DNA from 2 places in the Gordonibacter massiliensis (ex Traore et al. 2017) genome. Region 1 is predicted to be linked to the other one. Evidence: predicted binding sites of a transcription regulator. Region 1 holds the regulator's gene; the other holds the start of a gene.
What was found. Region 1 encodes LexA, which represses DNA repair genes until DNA is damaged. Its sites were predicted from a motif close to CNAACANNTGTTNG; they were not measured.

Region 1 (8,443 bases):
AGAACGACCTGCGCCTGCGCGGCGGCACGCTGCGCATCGTCTGGGGCGACGACGACCATGTACACATGACGGGGCCCGCCGTCGAGGTGTACCGCGGCACCGTGGAGCTCTAGCCGCTCCCGCTCGAAGCGGTCCGCTGCCGCCCGTTTGCTGAACCCCTGGCTTCCGCAAATGGATCCAACCGCCTTGCCCGCCACTCCTGAAAGGATCTTTCCGTGAAAACCGCTTCCTGCCTCGACCATATGGCTCCGTACCTGTTCGCGCAGATCGACGCGAAGCGCGATGCGCTGAAAGCGCAGGGGGTCGACGTCATCTCGCTCGGCATCGGGGACCCCGACCTGCCCACGCCGGCGCATATCGTGGACGCCATGGCCGAGGCCATCCGCAAGCCGGAGAACCACCAGTACCCCGACTACGCCGGATCGCCCGCGTTCCGCACGGCGGCCGCCTTGTGGATGCAAAACCGCTTCGGCGTGGAACTCGATCCGAAGACCGAGGTGCTCGCGCTCATCGGCAGCAAGGAGGGCATCGCGCACCTGCACACCGCCTTCGTCGATCCCGGCGACTACGTGCTGGCTCCGTCCATCGGCTACCCGGTGTACTCCGGCGGCGCCACGCTCATGAGCGCCAACACGTACTTCATGCCCATGCGGGAGGAGAACGGCTTCCTCGCCGAGTTCGCCGACGTTCCCGCCGAGGTGCTCTCCAAGGCGAAGATCATGTTCCTGGGCTATCCGAACAACCCCACGGGCGCCTGCGCGACCGAGGAGTACTTCGATGCCGCCATCGACTTCTGCATCGAGCACGACATCCTGCTCGCGCACGACAACGCCTACTGCGACATCTGCTTCGACGGGTACGCGGCGCCCTCAATCTTGGAGCGGCCTCGCGCTAGGGAATGCTGCATCGAGTTCTTCAGCCTGTCGAAGTCCTACAACATGACCGGTTGGCGCATCGCCTTCGCCTGCGGCAACGCGACGGCGGTGGGAGCGCTCGGCACAGTGAAGAACAACCTGGACTCGGGGCAGTTCACGGCCGTGCAGGATGCGGGTATCGCCGCCTTGACGGGCGACCAACGCTGCATTGCCGACCTGTGCGCTCTCTACCAGCGCCGACGCGACCTCGTGGTGGACGCGTTGCACGCCATCGGCGTGGAATGCACGGCGCCGAAGGCCACCATCTACGTATGGGCGAAGGTTCCGCAGGGCGAGACGTCGGCGTCGTTCGCCACGAAGCTGTTGGAGCAGGCCCACGTCATCGTCACGCCGGGCTCGGGCTACGGTCCGGACGGCGAGGGCTTCGTCCGCATCTCGCTCACCACGCCCGACGACCGGCTGCTCGAAGCGGTGCGGCGCATCAAGGAAGCGATGTAGCGCCGTATCCCGCCTGTTTTCGGCGGCGCCGGCGAATATGCTATGATAGGCGCGCAGACGCTACCGCCTGCGCGCCTTATTGCAGTTCGAGGACGGAGCAACCAGCATGCAGCCAGCTATGTTCGTGATCTAACGGCCGATTCGCCATCGCGGCGAAAGGCAATCTGACTGTTCCCGCACGCCGCTTCCCGCCGCGTGCCTCGATGCGTTGAAAGGTTGGCTCCATGTCCGAATTCGAATCCGTTATCACGCGGGGGATGACCCCTGTTTCCGAAGAGCGTCGCGAGCGCGCCGTCCTCGTGGGCGTCGACCGCCCCGGCGTTTCCTGGCCGCTCGCATCGTCGCTGGCCGAGCTCGAACGGCTCGTCGACACGGCGGGCGCCAACGTCGTGGCGACCACGACCCAGAAGCTCGACGCCCCGAATCCGCGCACGTTCGTCGGATCCGGCAAGGCCGAGGAGGTGGCGGAGTTGGCGCGCGCCCATGCCGCCGACCTCGTCGTGTTCGACGACGAGTTGAGCCCCTCGCAGCAGTCGAACCTCGAGAAGGTGGTGGGCAAGGACGTGAAGGTCATCGACCGCACGGCGCTCATCCTGGACATCTTCGCGCTGCACGCCACCAGCAGGGAAGGCCGCCTGCAGGTGCGCCTCGCCCAGAACGAGTACCTGCTGCCGCGCTTGCGCGGTATGTGGGCTCACCTGGCCTCGAACCGTATGGGCGGCGGCGTGGGGTCGCGCTTCGGCGAGGGCGAAAGCCAGCTTGAGGTCGACCGCCGCATGGTCCGCAAGCGCATCACGTCCATCAAGCGCGAGCTCAAGCACCTGGCCGACGTGCGCGCCGTGCAGCGCGAGAGCCGCTACGAAAGCGGCATGTTCAAGGTCGCGCTGGCCGGCTACACGAACGCGGGAAAGTCGAGCCTGCTCAACCGCCTGACGAACGCCGACGTGCTCGCCTACGACAAGCTGTTCGCAACCTTGGACTCCACCACGCGCAAGTTCGTGCTGCCCGAGGGTCGCGAGATAACCATCACCGACACGGTTGGCTTCATCCAGAAACTCCCCACCACCCTGATCGAGGCGTTCAAGTCGACGCTTGACGAGATAACGGGGGCCGACCTCGTGTTGCACGTCGTCGATGCGTCTTCCGACGAGTACGAGGCGCAGATACGGGCCGTAGAGGACGTGCTCGGGCAGATCGGCGCGCAGGACCTCCGACGCGTGCTCGTGTTCAACAAGTGCGACCTGTTGGACGAGGAACATCTTGCCGCGCTCGAGGCGCGCCAATCGCAGGCGCAATTCGTGTCGGCGGCGACAGGGGAGGGCATCGGCGAGCTGGTGGACCATATCGCCCGCTTGGCCTCGGCGCATGACGAGCATTTGGACGTTCTCGTGCCCTACGGGCGCGGCGATTTGGTGTCCGTCGCGCACGAGCGATGCCATATCCTGTCCGAAACGCACGAGGAGGGCGGCACGCACATCGTCATGCTCGCGGCGCCTTCCTATGCCGGACTGTTCCGTCCGTTCTCGATCGAGCGCTCTTAGAGTTACTCTAAGTCACTCGCAAGGGCGGGTTGCTGCCTGCCCGGCACGAAACCGGGCGGTAAAAACGATCAAGCGGCGAGCGCACCGTGCGTTCGCCGCTTGATTTTTCGACTCTAAGCCTTACTGCACCGGGCGGGCAGCAACTCGCACCCAGCGGGGACCAGCATGCCCAGCCTCTTGCCGTGCGTGAGAGAAAGAAAGGCTTTCCTCGCTACGGTCCCGACGGCCTTTACAGGCGGCGGAACACCGCGACCACCTTGCCTGCGATGGAGCAGTCGGTGGTGATGATGGGATCCATCGTGGAATTCTCCGGCTGAAGGCGGATGTGGTCCGACTCCTTGTAGAACCGCTTGACCGTCGCGCCGTCGTCGATGATGGCCACGACGATGTCGCCGTTGTTGGCGACGGGCTGCTCCTTCACCACCACGTAGTCGCCGTCGTTGATGCCCGCCTCGATCATCGATTCGCCGCGTACCGACAGCAAGAACGACGGCGCGTCGCCCACGATGTCGGTAGGCAGCGAGATGGTGTCGGTGATGTTCTCCTCGGCGAGGATGGGGGAGCCGGCCGCCACGTTGCCCACAAGCGGCACGTTCACCACCTTGTTGAAGCTGGGCTGGATGACGTTGGAAGGGCTTTCCACGTTATCCAACGGATAGGTGAGCGCGATGGAGCGCGACTTGAGGGGATCGCGTTTGATGAGCCCCTTGTCTTCGAGCGCTTTGAGATGCACGTGAACCGTCGAGGGGGAGGAAAGGCCCAGGCTCTGGCAGACCTCGCGCACGGTGGGGCCGTAGCCCTTCTCGCGAATGCACTCCTCGATGCAGTCGAGCACTGCCTTCTGGCGCTTCGTCACTTTTTCGGACATGCCCCGTCCTTTCCCTTGGCGAACAAATGTTTTAATTTCATATTGACATGAACCTTTGTTCGCTCTATTATATATGCGAACAAAGGTTCTACGCAAGGGCTAGGAGGCAGAAAGATGAAGAATTTCGAGGTGCGGTGCGCCACCGATGGCACATCGGCTCTGCAGCCGGAATTCGATTACGCGCCCATGAGCACGGGGGCTATCATCGAGTTTCCCGGGCGCGCCTCCCGACGCGCCCTCGCGTATCCGGAGCGCGATGCGATCCGCGACGTTTCCGCTCGGGCGGCCTCCACGTCGCGTTACGCGGAAGCCTCCCGAACGGCGCACGCCTTCCGCTTCGGCAGCATAGGCGGCTGCGCTTACGGTCGCGTAAGGCCGTGGCAGGCGGCCATCGCCGGTTGCGTCTTCTCCGCCTTGGCGCTTGCGAGCATGTTCGTCGGCCTGTAACGGCCGTTTCGATACCCACAGATGCTGCGTTTCTGTGGCTGCAGGGCGCTCCCGCCACCCCGGGAGCGCCCGTTTTCATCCAAACGTTGCTTCGCAGGCAGGGCGCTTGTGATAAACTGCGTTAAACGTCGAGCATGAGCCGCAAGGTCGTTCGACGCTGGCAGCGACATCCGCGTCATGGTATGGCATCCACGTCAAGGCGCATGCGATAGGGAGACAAGGAACATGAAGCACTAACGAAAGCCTTCGGGCACCCGCATATCATGTCAGATACGCATCGGGTGCGCTTTCGTTATCGTTCCTCGCGTTTTCATCCCCTATTCGAACCATCTCATCGATCCGTTCGAACGATCTCGGCGAAACACCGCGCATCCGGTGCCTCTCGAAGGGAGGCCCTTCATGTTCGTTACCGCACATCACCTCACGTACATCTACGACGGCGCCGACAGCGCCGCCCTTGACGACGCTTCCGTCGCGTTCGCACCCGGCTGGACCGGCGTTGTCGGCTCGAACGGGGCTGGCAAGAGCACGCTGCTCAAGCTGGTCTGCGGAAGCATGGAACTCCAAACAGGGAACGTGACGCCGCGGATCAAGGGATACGTCTGCGCTCAGTCGACCGACGAGCCGCCGTCCGATCTTGAGGAGTTCGCCTGCGATTACGGTCCGACGGCCGTGAGGCTCAGGTACCTGCTCGGTATCGACGATGCGTGGCTTTGGCGGTTCGACACGCTTTCGCACGGCGAGCGCAAACGCATCCAAATAGCGTGCGCTCTCGCCGCCGAGCCGCAGCTGCTCGCGCTCGACGAACCCACGAACCATCTGGACGCCGACGCACGCAGGCAAGTCGCCCGAGCGCTTGCCGCTTATGACGGAGTCGGCTTGCTCGTGTCCCACGATCGATCGCTTCTCGACGAGCTCGTCGGTTCCTGCGTGTTCGTTGAGAAGGGGCGGGCTACAACCGTTTCCGGCACCTACACGCAGGCGAGAGAGGAGATGGCCCTGCGGCGTCGAACCGCTTCCGCAGAGCGCTCGAACGCGCGCCGCGACCTTGCCCGCATCAAAGCCGAAAGCGCCCGAAGGGAAGGGGTCGCCGCGCGTTCCGCCTCTCGGCGCTCTGCGCGGCATCTCGACCCGCGCGACCACGATGGCCGGGCCAAGATCGGCTTGGCCGTGGTCTCCGGCCAAGACGGCAAAACCGGGCGGCTGGCGTCGCACATGGGAAAGCAGGTTGAACGAGCCGAGAAGCGCTTGGCCGAGACGCGCGTCGAGAAAACGTACGGCGGACCTCTCGACTTGGACGCAGCGCCAGCCAAGCGAAAGGTGCTGGCTTCGAAAGAAGCCGGCATTATAGCGCTGGGCAACCGTCGCGTTCTCCATCATCCTGCGCTGCATATCGGCAACGAGGATCGCATCGGCCTCGTAGGGGAAAACGGGGCAGGGAAATCGACCTTGCTCGCCGCAATGCTCGAGCAGGTTACGCTCGCAGAGGGCGTGGTGAGCATTCCCCAAGAGATGGATCGCGAACGCGGGCGAGCGCTGCTCGCGTCCGTGAAAGCCATGGGATCGTCGGACCGCGGGCGCCTGCTCTCCATCGTCGCACGCTTGGATTCTCCGCCGGAGCGCATCTTGGGCGGCGACGAGCTCAGCCCCGGGGAAATGCGCAAGCTCATGCTGGCGCAGGGCCTCATGGGCCGGCCGCACCTCATCGTTATGGACGAGCCTACGAACCACTTGGACATCGGATCCATCGAAGCGCTGCAAACCGTGCTGGCCGATTGCCCTTGCGCGCTTGTGCTCGTGTCGCACGACGAGCGGTTCCTCGAGGCGCTCACAACGTCGAGATGGGTGTTCGACGTGGAACGGACGACCCGAGAAGGGGTGGGGGACACCTATGTGCGGATCGAGCACTGACGAACAGGGGAGACGCGCGTCCAAGCGCGTCTCCCAAGCATGAAGGAGCGTCCCCGTCTCTAGCTGCAAGGCGGGTTTTTTTGCATGGATCGACGATGTTGATTGAACCACAATATCTGGTATGTTAGGCTGAGCCAAAGTCGAGCAAAAGGAGCTCTCATGCGCTGCCCTTCCTGCGGAAACCCTGAATCGAAGGTAGTCGACTCGCGTCCTTCCGAAGACGGCACGGCCATTCGACGCCGTCGCGAATGCCTCGATTGCGGACGGCGCTTCACCACGTACGAGCGCCTTGGCGACAATCCGCTCATCGTCGTCAAGGCCGACGGGTCTTCCGAAGCCTACGATCGCCAGAAGCTTATGCGGGGGCTGCTCATCGCCTGCGCGAAGCGGCCCATATCACCCGAACAGATCGGTTCGCTCATCGACAGCATCGAGACCGAGCTGCGCAACGCGTCATGCAACGAGATCAAGTCGAAAGAGCTGGGCGACATGGCTCTCGTTCGCCTGGCCAAGCTCGACGACGTGGCTTACGTTCGATTCGCGAGCGTTTACAAGGACTTTCAAAACGTCGGCGAGTTCGCCGCCGCACTCGAAGGGCTGCGCTGATGGAACAGTTGCGCGTGCCTATAAAGTCGCTCGACCCCGATCTTCCGATACCTTCGTGCGCCTATGCGGGCGACGCCGCCGTCGACCTGCGCTCAACCGAGGGCACGACGCTGCAGCCGTTCGAGCGCAAGCTCGTGCCCTGCGGCATAGCCGTGGCCATTCCTGCAGGATACGCGGGCTTCGTTCTGCCGCGCAGCGGGTTGGCCGCGAAGCACGGCATGTCCTTGGTGAACTCGCCGGGGCTCATCGACAGCAATTACCGCGGCGAGATCAAAGCCGTGCTCGTCAATCTCGACCCGCATGAGCCGTTCGTTATCGAGCGTGGAGATCGTATCGCGCAGCTGGCTATCATGCGCGTGGCCGATACGACGTTCGAACCGTGCGTCGATCTCCCCGAGACCGATCGAGGAGCGGGAGGCTTCGGCAGCAGCGGCGTGGGAAACTGACGCGATACTCCTCTTCGTCCTCGAATGCATGCGGTGAACCAACGGCCGATCATGACGCAACCGGCAGCGCATCGTTGCACTTAGAGTAACTCTAAGTTAGAATTGTTTGCATTAGAGCTACTCTAAGCAAGTTGTTTTTCGTATTAGAGTTACTCTAATGCGATGGTCTGCTTCCGAATCTCGCGACCGAGAACCCAAGCATAAGGAGAGCCATGGACGATACCGAACAGATCGACCGAATCGGCTTCGAAGGTTCGTCCGGTTGCGATCGTGATCCTGCATACGGCATCGCCGACGTCGTTTCCATAACGGGCATATCGGCGTTCACCATTCGCTATTACGACAAGTGCGGATTCTTTCCCGATCTTCACCGAGACAAACGCGGCGTGCGCTCGTTTTCCGAAGCCGACATCGCCCAACTGCACCTTGTGGAAGCCCTTCGAAAAAGCGGGCTCTCGATCGAGGGCATCCAGTATTTCGTACGCCTTTGCAAGCAAGGCTCCGCCACGCAGCCCGAGCGCCTGAGGATACTTCGAGCCCAAGAGACCGTGCTCGAATACCAGCGCGAGGAGTTGGACGAAAGTTTGAAACGACTCCATGCCGCTACGGTGGATTTGGAGTCGACCAATCACCCGAATCGGTCCGACGTGCTATAGTGCGTGAACGGAACAAGAAAAAGGCTCGTTTGCACGACCTAGGAGTCATCCGAAGCAAAGATAGGGCCTTAGAACGGCTCTCAGAGCCTCGTTTATAAAACCGCAGGTCAAACACGTTGTTTTTCTAAAGATTGGACAAGATTTACCATGGACGAGCAAAACAGGCCGTCACAGCCCTCGAAATCGCCCGAACCCCCGTACCAGAAGCCGAAACCCCAGCCGAACATGCAAGACATGCGCACCCTGAAGGTAGCCCAGAACCTCGCCATGGTGGCGAGCCTTGCGGGTCCGGTGTCGATATTCATCGGAGGCGTTTTCTTGAGCACCGCCGGATTGGTGTGCGCCATTGTTGCGCTCTACAAACTGAACGGACTGGCGAAAAAGAACAGTGATTTCGCCATGGCTGCGAAACGCTTGAAGCGGGTTTGCATAACAGCCATCGTAATATGCGGCATAGCGCTCGTGCTGAATGCGATCTCGGCGTACCTGATGTACCCGATGGTCCTCGAGGCCCTTGAATCCGGCGACTACGGAAACCTAGGCTCCAACCTGGGAACAAGCCCCGACGCGCCCAAGGGAAGCTCCACCTGGGGAT
Region 2 (8,443 bases), on a different contig from region 1:
GCACGCCGAACTCGCCGAGCACCGGCACGAACAAAAAGCCCGCCATCATCACGAGCACGGCCAGGCGGTACACGCCGTCGAGCGGCCCCTCGGGCTCGGAGGGCGCGGACCCGTCGGCCGACGCGTCGGCCGGGCCGACGCCGGACGGCGCGCCCTCGGGATCGAGGCCGCCCGTGGCCAGCAGCTGCATCGCGGCCACGCAGAACAGCACGAACAGCAAGAGCGTCGCCGGAAACGCGGGCGTGGAGGCCATGCCGGGATCGGAGCCGTACGTTTCCATGAAGCCGGCGGCCAGGCCGAACAGCACGGTGCCCGCCGCCATCTTCAGCGAGAGGCGCGCCGTCTGCTCGCGCTCGGCGCTCGTGGCCAGGAGGGCGCGCAGGGAAAGCGGCGCGGGCTCGCCCTTCGCGGGGCCGTCGGCGCGCTCCCCGCAAGACGAGCCGTCGCTCGCCGGTTCCGCGCCTCCGGAGGCAGGCGCCAGCACGTCGCCGCCGTCGCCCGCCGGGCGGGAGAGCCCCTTGAGCGCCCACGCGCTGCCGAGCGGCAGCAGCTTCAGCACGAGCGCCGCGCCGACCACCGGCACGGTGGCCACGGCGAAGCAGGCCGTGGCCCCCACCGCCGAGCCCACGAACACGGCGGGCAGCGCGCGCGCCAAGGGCAGCCCGCCCAGCGCGCGGCCCCACGCCGCCAGCATGAGGCCCGCGGGAAGCCCCACGAGCGCCGCCTCGACCACGAGTCCCGCGGAGTTCGAGCCCCCGGACAGCGCGGGCACGACGGATCCCAGCACGAGCAGCACGGCGTAGCACCACAGAAGCGGTCGCGCGAGCAGCGCGCCGCGTGCCTTGGGCGACGCCACGCGCAACAGCGCGAAGGACACCATCATGAACAGCAGCGTGCCGAACAAATCGGCGCGCTCGAAGGACAGGACGCCGTCGCCGAACGCCCGGTTCGCGCCCATGTAGAACAACGAGAACACGAACCCCTGGTTGCAGGCGAATCCCGCGACGGCGCTCAGAGAGGCCCTGCCGCCATGACGATGCGCGCCCATGCGGGCCTCCTTTCCGTCGACGTCGAAAGCCCCATGATACCGCAAAGAGCCAGGCACGTCGGTCGAAACGGAGGCGCGCCTGCAAAACCAGCACGCGCGCGGGAACTTCCGCCAATCGCCTGAACGGCAAGAAGGGACCGTATCGGCAGCGCCGATCCTCCCGTCCCTGCAGGGGACGCATCGAAAGCCGTCGAGCCATGCGCTTCGGCGGCCGTCCCCGTAGGGCAAGGGCTCTGCCCTTGCCGACCTGCGGAAACGCTGCCTGTTGAGCGGCAAGGGCAGAGCCCTTGCCCTACGGGGACGCAGAATCGGTCCTTTTGATACACCCCCTACCGAGCGACCGTCGAAAACGTGCGGTTCGACGGCTTTCGACACAGCGCCTCTCGCACCGTTCGAGCCGGGCGCGCCGGGTCGAACGAAGGCGCCCAACAACGGACACGCGCCCGTGCGGAAGGCACGGGCGCGTGTCCGAGCGCGACGAGGGAGTTCGCGCTCAAGGGAGGGAAGCGCATGCGCGCCGAAGCGCGCAGCGCGGGAAACGGCTGGCTAGGCGGCCTTGCGGGCGCGCACCTTCTTCGTGGACTTGGGCTCGTCGCCCTCCTCCTCGTCGTCGGCGACTTCCTCGGACTCGACGATCTCGGCGTCCTCCTCGGGATCCTTGATCTTCTTGTCGCCGCCCAACCCTTCGCGCAGATTCTTGACCGTGGAGCCCAGGGCGGAGCCGAGCTTCGGCAGGTTCTTCGGGCCGAAGATGAGCAGGATAACGCCGAGGATGATAAGCAGTTCGGGCATGCCCATTCCGAGGATCTTCATGTACGCCTCCTATGCGTCGGGGGCTTGCCCCCATCGGTTTCAACAGCATCGGAGTATGGGCCACAAGCCGCCGCACGACTATCGTGCAGACGGCTGATTTTTGTCATGCGGGCTCTCCGCTCCTTGTCATGCAAACGGCGTACAAGTGCGTTTCCGCAGGTCTACTCGTCGATAAGCGCACGTCCGGCAAGGTGCCCCATAACAGATGCCATCATAAGGCCGCGCGTCCAGCCGCTCGAGTCGCCCAGGCAGCGCAGGCCCCGCACGCTTGTGCGGAAGCGCTCGTCCATCTTCACCCGGTTGCTGTAGAACTTGAGCTCGGGCGAGTACAGCAGCGTCTCGGGCGCGGCGAAACCGGGCACCACCTCGTCCACAGCCAGCATGAAGGCCAGGATGTTCGTCATGGCGCGGTACGGCATGGCCGCCGTGATGTCGCCCGCCACCGCGTCGCCCAGCGTGGGCACGACGTTGCCGCGGCGCAGCTCCTTGTCCCAGGTGCGCTTACCGTCCAGGACGTCGCCCAGGCGCTGCACGAGGATGCGCCCGTCGCCCAGCATGTTCGTGAGCTCGCCCACCTTCTGCGCGTAGGCGATGGGCTGGTCGAACGGCTCCGAGAAGTTGTGCGAGCACAGGATGGCCAGATTCGTGTTCGGCGACTTGCGCTCCTTGTAGGAGTGCCCGTTCACCACGGCGAGCCCGGCGTCGTAGTTCTCCTGGCTCACGAACCCGCCGGGGTTCTGGCAGAACGTGCGCACCTTGTTCTTGAAGGGCTTGGGGTAGCCGATAAGCTTGCTCTCGTAGAGCACGTCGTTCACCGTGCGCATGACCTCGTTGCGCACCTCCACCCGCACCCCGATGTCCACGGGGCCGGGCCCGTGGGCTATACCGTGCTCGCGGCACATGCGCTCGAGCCAGTCGGCCCCGCGCCGGCCGGTGGCCACCACGGTATGGCCCGCGCGTATCTCCTCCGCGCCGCCGGGGCCCTCCACGCGCACCCCCTTGCAGCGGTCGCCCTCCACGACGACCTGCGTGCACGTGGTGCGGAAGCGCAGATCGACGCCCGCGTCCAGCAGATGGCGTTCGAGGCGCGCGTACAGGGCGCGTGCGCGCTCGGTGCCCAGATGGCGAAGCGGGCAGTCCACGAGCTTGAGGCCGGCCTTGATGGCGCGCAGGCGTATCCCGTCCACTTCGGGCCGGGGGCCCGCGCCCTCCACGCGCTCGTCGGCGCCGAAGGCCAGGTACACCCCGTCCACCTCGGCGATGGCCGCCTGCACCGCCTCGTGGCCCAGAAGGTCGGGCAGGTCGCCGCCCACCTCGCTCGACAGCGAGAGCTTCCCGTCGGAGAACGCCCCCGCCCCCGAGAACCCCGTCGTGATGCGGCACGGCTCGCAGCCCGCGCAGGGGCCTCCCGCCTGCTTGGGGCAGACGCGGTCCTCCACGGCCAGGCCCTTGTCAACCATGACGATGCGCCCCGCGTACCCGCGCTCGACGAGCGCGAGCGCGCAGAAGATGCCGGCAGGTCCCGCGCCGACGATGACGACGTCCGTATCCCGTGCGCCCATGGCGCGCCTCCTTCGCTTGTGCGCGCCGCAGTGCGCGCGCGTTCCGGTCTCTATTGTAGCGCACCGCATCCCGCCCGGCCGCAGCGGGCCGGGCGGCGCTACCGCGCCGTTGGCTTCCGTTCCTCGGACCGCCGGCAGCCCCCTGCGCCTGAACGACCGGGCGAACCCGACGCCTGCCGTCGTGCCGCCGTCGGCCGCGCCGCCACGCTCGCGCGTCCCGGCGCAGGGGCGGCCGATCGTGGAGAATCGTTGCAGGTCCTGTGATGACGGCGTGCCCGCCCTGTGTTGGTTCGGCGGGTTTCGGAGCCTTCCTCACCTCGGGCGTTGCCGTTTCGTTACCATCGTGAGCCGACGGCCGCACACCCACTCCAAACGCACCCGACACGGCCGTGGAAAGGATGCTGATCCATGGCATCGCGCGCTCTTCCGACGGCGCTCGCTCATCTCGCGGCGCTCGTCCTGCTCCTTCTGATCTGCCTGCCCGCCCAGCGGGCCGAGGCCGCGCCGCTCTCGGCCGACGTTGCCGCGACGTCCCTCGTTTCGGGCCCCGCCGCGAGCCTCTCCCTTCCCCCGCTTCCCACCGCGACGGCCTCTTGCGCCCCCGTCTCGCTCTCCCCCCTCGAAGCGGGCGCCTCCTCCGACCTCGAGGTCCTGGCCACGGCGCAGGCCGTCTACGAACGGCAGCAGGCCGAGCGGGCCGAAGCAGCGGCCGCCCAGCGCACCGACAAGGTGCTCGCCTACGACCCGGCGCTCATCGCGGCCATCGGCAACCAGGCGAACGGAGGCCACACGGTGTGCTGTCCCGGCTACGCCTGCGCGTACGGCGATGCCGTGCTCACCGGCCAGGCGAGGGACCACGCCGCTTACGGCTGCGGCTGCTGCACCTGGCCGGGATGGGGCGGCGGCGACTCGTCGTTCCGCTCGCTCGGATCGGACGCGGCGCTGCTGCGCGAGGCCTACGACGAGATAGCGGCCGGGCGCCCCACCGTCGCGCACGTGTCCGGCCCGTACGGCGAGCACTGGATCTGCCTCATCGGCTACCGGGACGCCCAAGATCCCGACGCGCTCACGCTGGACAACTTCGTGGCGCTCGACCCCGCGAACGGACAGGAGGTCGTCGCCTCCTACCGCTACGTGCCCTACGGCGACGCCTGCGAGCACGTGAGCGACCTGCGCTAGGCTCCGAGACGGCGCGCCCGTCAGAACAGCGGGAGGGTGGCCTTCGGCAGCGGCGGCATCGCGCGCTCGGTCACCACGTCGTCCGGCCGCAATCCGTCGCAGAGCATCGGCGCGTGCGGATCGTAGCGCGCAAGGCGCCACGGAGCCCCGTCGTCCGCGAGGGCCACCCTCGGTTTCGCGCCGCCCGCCCGCTCCCCTTGCGCCGCATCGGCTTCCGCGCACGCCCCCGCCGGCCCGACGACGGACGCATGCGCCCCCTGGCCGGCACCGCCCGTCCAGCGCGCCCCCGGGTTCGCGTAGCAGTAGACGCAGGCGTTGGCGCACGTGTCGTACGTTCCCACGTCCACGCTGGGCGCGCAGCGGCACGCACCGGCCTCGCCCGGCGAACCCTGGCGCGCGGCGACCCCGGCCACGCGCGCGACGAGCGCCGCGTCGATGCAGCCCGCGCCCGCGAGGCCCGCCTCCGCGAGCGCGGGATCGCCGCATCCGCCCACTTCCATGCCGTGCGCCGCGCCTATCTCGGCCAGCTTGAGCGAAAGCGCGGCTTTGCGCTCCTGCGCCACGCCGTGCAGCCCGAGCGCCTCCAGGCGGGGTGCGATCTTGGGGTACGCGTCCAAAAAGCTCAGGCGGCACGAGCGCGTCGATCCTTCCAGCTTGCGCGCGAACGTCTCGAAGTAGCGCAGATGGTGCTCCTCCGTGTAGCGCCCGCCCGCCCCGCCCAGCAGGATGGGGCTGTAGCGCCACACGACGCGATCCGGGCCTATCGCGCGGGCCAGGGCGCGGAACGTCTCGACGAGCACGGCCTTGCGCGGCAGCCCGGCCTCCACGTCGGAGCCGTAGGCGTTGAGCGTGAACTGCACGAACCACGGCGCGGGCGAAACCCGTTCCAGCCGGTCGAGCCGCGCCAGCAGCGGCGCGGGGTCCTTCGTCCAGAACGCGATGCAGTCCACGGCGCGCCCGTCGAGCGCCACCCGGCTCACCTGCGCGCGGTTCATCGGGTTGCGCACGAGGGAGTAGCCCTCCTCCAGGCGGTTCAGCATCCAGTCCATGAAGAACCGGGGTATGTCCGTGCGCCGCGACGCGCTCACGATCATGGACGAGTTCCTCCTTACGGTATCGCCTTCCGATCGAACATACCACAGGAAGCGGCAACAAGCAAACGGATGTTCTTGCTATAAGGTGCGCCCGCCACTTGGGAAGCGTGCGCTTCAAGGGCAATCGCCCAGCCCCACGTCAAGCCGACGTTGGCATAGCCCAAGTCGACGCCGACTTGACGGCGAAAGGCGCCTCTGCCCCCCCCGCGCATGCGGGCGCAGGTGCCGCATCCGTGCCGATTTGCCGGCAGAGATCAGGGCGGCTCTAGGCAAAACCAGCGTTAAAGGCGGCAGACAGAGTCTGGATCGACTTCGTCTTGCAAAAACCTCACCGACCTTCGGGAAGGCCCGTTCTTTTTGCGGGAGCTCCTCCCAGCCGACCTGATTGCAGGTCGCTCGATTCGGAATGCGACGCATGTTGGCACGTGCCAACAGCGGTCTAGCAGAGAGCTTGGCTGGGAATAGCACGAATCGACGGTTATGAACGATTTCAGTAGCTGTGGAAAGTGCCAACTGGGATTATGCAGACGATACCGTCTTTTTCGGCGAAAAAATCGTTCATAACCGTCGATTCGTGCCGTCGGCCGATCCGCCGGCGTTGAACCGCCGCGAATGCATGCTCATGCCCGCATCGGGCGGCAAAGGCTTCGGCCTGGTCGCAACCAGCTTCCGCCAAGGTGGAAAGGGCCGCGAAGCGGGGCGGAGCATGCACGAGCGCGACGTCGACCAGGTCATATGCCCATGGCAAACCCAACAGCGAAAGGGCCGTCGTACGCGCAGCATCCGCCCAAGGCGATGCCGAGGCACCCGAAACGCCCGAGCGACCGCGCCCCGGCGCGTGCGACCCGGGCAGGCGCCTCGAAGATGCGGTACGGCAGGGCGCGGGAAGAACCCGCAGCCGTCCTCGAGACGCGACACCTCGGTGATCCGTATCGCGTTTCCGAGCCCTCCCCTGTGACGGACCGCCCTTGGCGCGTGCCGTGCTTCGAATCGCCTGCAACCATGCGGGGCGACGCGGTACACGCCGACTCCGGTTCGCCGCGGAAGCGGCGACCTATGGCGGGCACCTCACCAGCCGGACGCCTTCTTGCGCTGAGAGACCAGCTCCAAGAACCGGAGCTGGGACGGGGTGCCCGCCCTCTTCTCCTTCGGCGGAAACGCCCGGTCGAACGCCGCCGCTGCCGCTTCGTCCACGTCGTAGGCGGCATCCTCCACGTAGCGGCCCGCCGCGCCGGCGAGCGCGCCCTCGCGCAGCTCGCGAACCTGCAGGGCCGCGGCGTACTCGTCGTCGGACGTGCGGATGCGCAGGTCCTCGGCCGGGACGAAACCCCGCCGTCCGTAGTAGGCCGGGTCGCCGCATAGCAGCACCGCGTCGAACCCCAGCGAGCGGGCATCCTCCGCCGTGCGCTCGATCAGGGCCGCGCCCGCTCCTGCGCCCTGGCAGGCGGGCAGCACCCCCACGGGGCCGAACGAGAGCACCTCGCGCACCCGGCCGTCGTCGCCTTCCACCGTTGCGCGCATGCACGCCGACCCACCCACCACCTCGCCGTCGCGCGCCGCAACCAGCTCGAGCTCGGGCACGAACGCCGGGCTTTTTCGCATGACGTGCAGCAGGAAGTGCTCGACGCACCCTGGGGCGTAGCGGTTCCAAAACGCCTCGCGCATGACGTCCTCGAGGGCGGCGCGATCGTCTGCGCCCGCACGCCGGATCTCGATGTCCATAAGGGCTCCCTCCCCGAAACAGCGCGGAGGCCCCGGCGATGCCAGGGCCTCCGATTCTCACACTCTGTCGCGCAAGGCTTCTTAGAACAGGGCCTGCACCGCGATGAACATCGGGGCGAACGTCAACGACACGATGGTCATGAGGTTGATGAGGATGTTCATGGACGGGCCGGAGGTGTCCTTGAACGGATCGCCCACGGTGTCGCCCACGACGGCGGCCTTGTGGGCCTCGGAGCCCTTGCCGCCGTGATGGCCCTGCTCGATGTACTTCTTCGCGTTGTCCCACGCGCCGCCGGCGTTGGACATGAAGATGGCCATGAGCATGCCCGTGGCCACGGCGCCGGCCAAAAAGCCGCCCAGCATGGCCGGGTTGAAGCAGCCGATGGCGACCGGCACGATGATGGCCAGGATGCCCGGCAGCATCATCTCGCGCAGCGCCGAGGACGTGGAGATGGCCACACACTTGTCGTACTCGGGCTCGGCCTCGTAGGTCATGATGCCCTTGATCTCGCGGAACTGGCGGCGCACTTCCTCCACCATGGCGTGGGCCGCGCGCGACACCGCGCCCATGGTGAGGGCGGCGAACATGAACGGCATCATGGCGCCGATGAAGATGCCGGCCACGATGAGCGGATCGGTGAGCGTGAGCTCGAACGCCGGGATGGCATGGTGCATCGTGGCCTGGTAGGACACGAACAGCGAGATGGCCGACAGGCCCGCGGACGCGATGGCGAAGCCCTTCGCGATGGCGGCCGTCGTGTTGCCCACGGCGTCGAGGGCGTCGGTGCGGTCGCGCACCTCTTCGGGCAGGCCCGCCATCTCGGCGATGCCGCCCGCGTTGTCGGCCACGGGGCCGTAGGCGTCCACGCCAATGGTGATGGCCGTGTTGGACAGCATGCCCGTGGCGGCCAGACCCACGCCGAACAGGCCGACGGCGATGCCGCCTTCAGCCGACGCGGCCGGGAAGGCCATGTTGCCGAACGTGTACGCGCCGATGATGGCGAGCGCCACCAGCACGATGGGGG

Region 2: the regulator LexA is predicted to act here: its motif matches at 5,759-5,772, upstream of HCH03_RS10000 (DUF1848 domain-containing protein).

The regions. Positions count from the first base shown of each region.
Region 1 is NZ_JAASIO010000012.1:99,405-107,847, forward strand. Features, by position in the region: gene dapF (diaminopimelate epimerase) at 1-113, shown strand, start outside; gene HCH03_RS12735 (LL-diaminopimelate aminotransferase) at 216-1,373, shown strand; gene hflX (GTPase HflX) at 1,598-2,914, shown strand; gene lexA (transcriptional repressor LexA) at 3,144-3,782, opposite strand; gene HCH03_RS12750 (hypothetical protein) at 3,897-4,229, shown strand; gene HCH03_RS12755 (ATP-binding cassette domain-containing protein) at 4,629-6,140, shown strand; gene nrdR (transcriptional regulator NrdR) at 6,300-6,746, shown strand; gene dut (dUTP diphosphatase) at 6,746-7,192, shown strand; gene HCH03_RS12770 (MerR family transcriptional regulator) at 7,405-7,848, shown strand; gene HCH03_RS12775 (hypothetical protein) at 7,996-8,443, shown strand, end outside.
Region 2 is NZ_JAASIO010000008.1:98,613-107,055, forward strand. Features, by position in the region: gene HCH03_RS09980 (helix-turn-helix transcriptional regulator) at 1-1,048, opposite strand, end outside; gene tatA (twin-arginine translocase TatA/TatE family subunit) at 1,595-1,861, opposite strand; gene HCH03_RS09990 (NAD(P)/FAD-dependent oxidoreductase) at 2,023-3,423, opposite strand; gene HCH03_RS16420 (hypothetical protein) at 3,832-4,602, shown strand; gene HCH03_RS10000 (DUF1848 domain-containing protein) at 4,623-5,696, opposite strand; gene HCH03_RS10005 (GNAT family N-acetyltransferase) at 6,765-7,418, opposite strand; gene HCH03_RS10010 (sodium-translocating pyrophosphatase) at 7,500-8,443, opposite strand, start outside.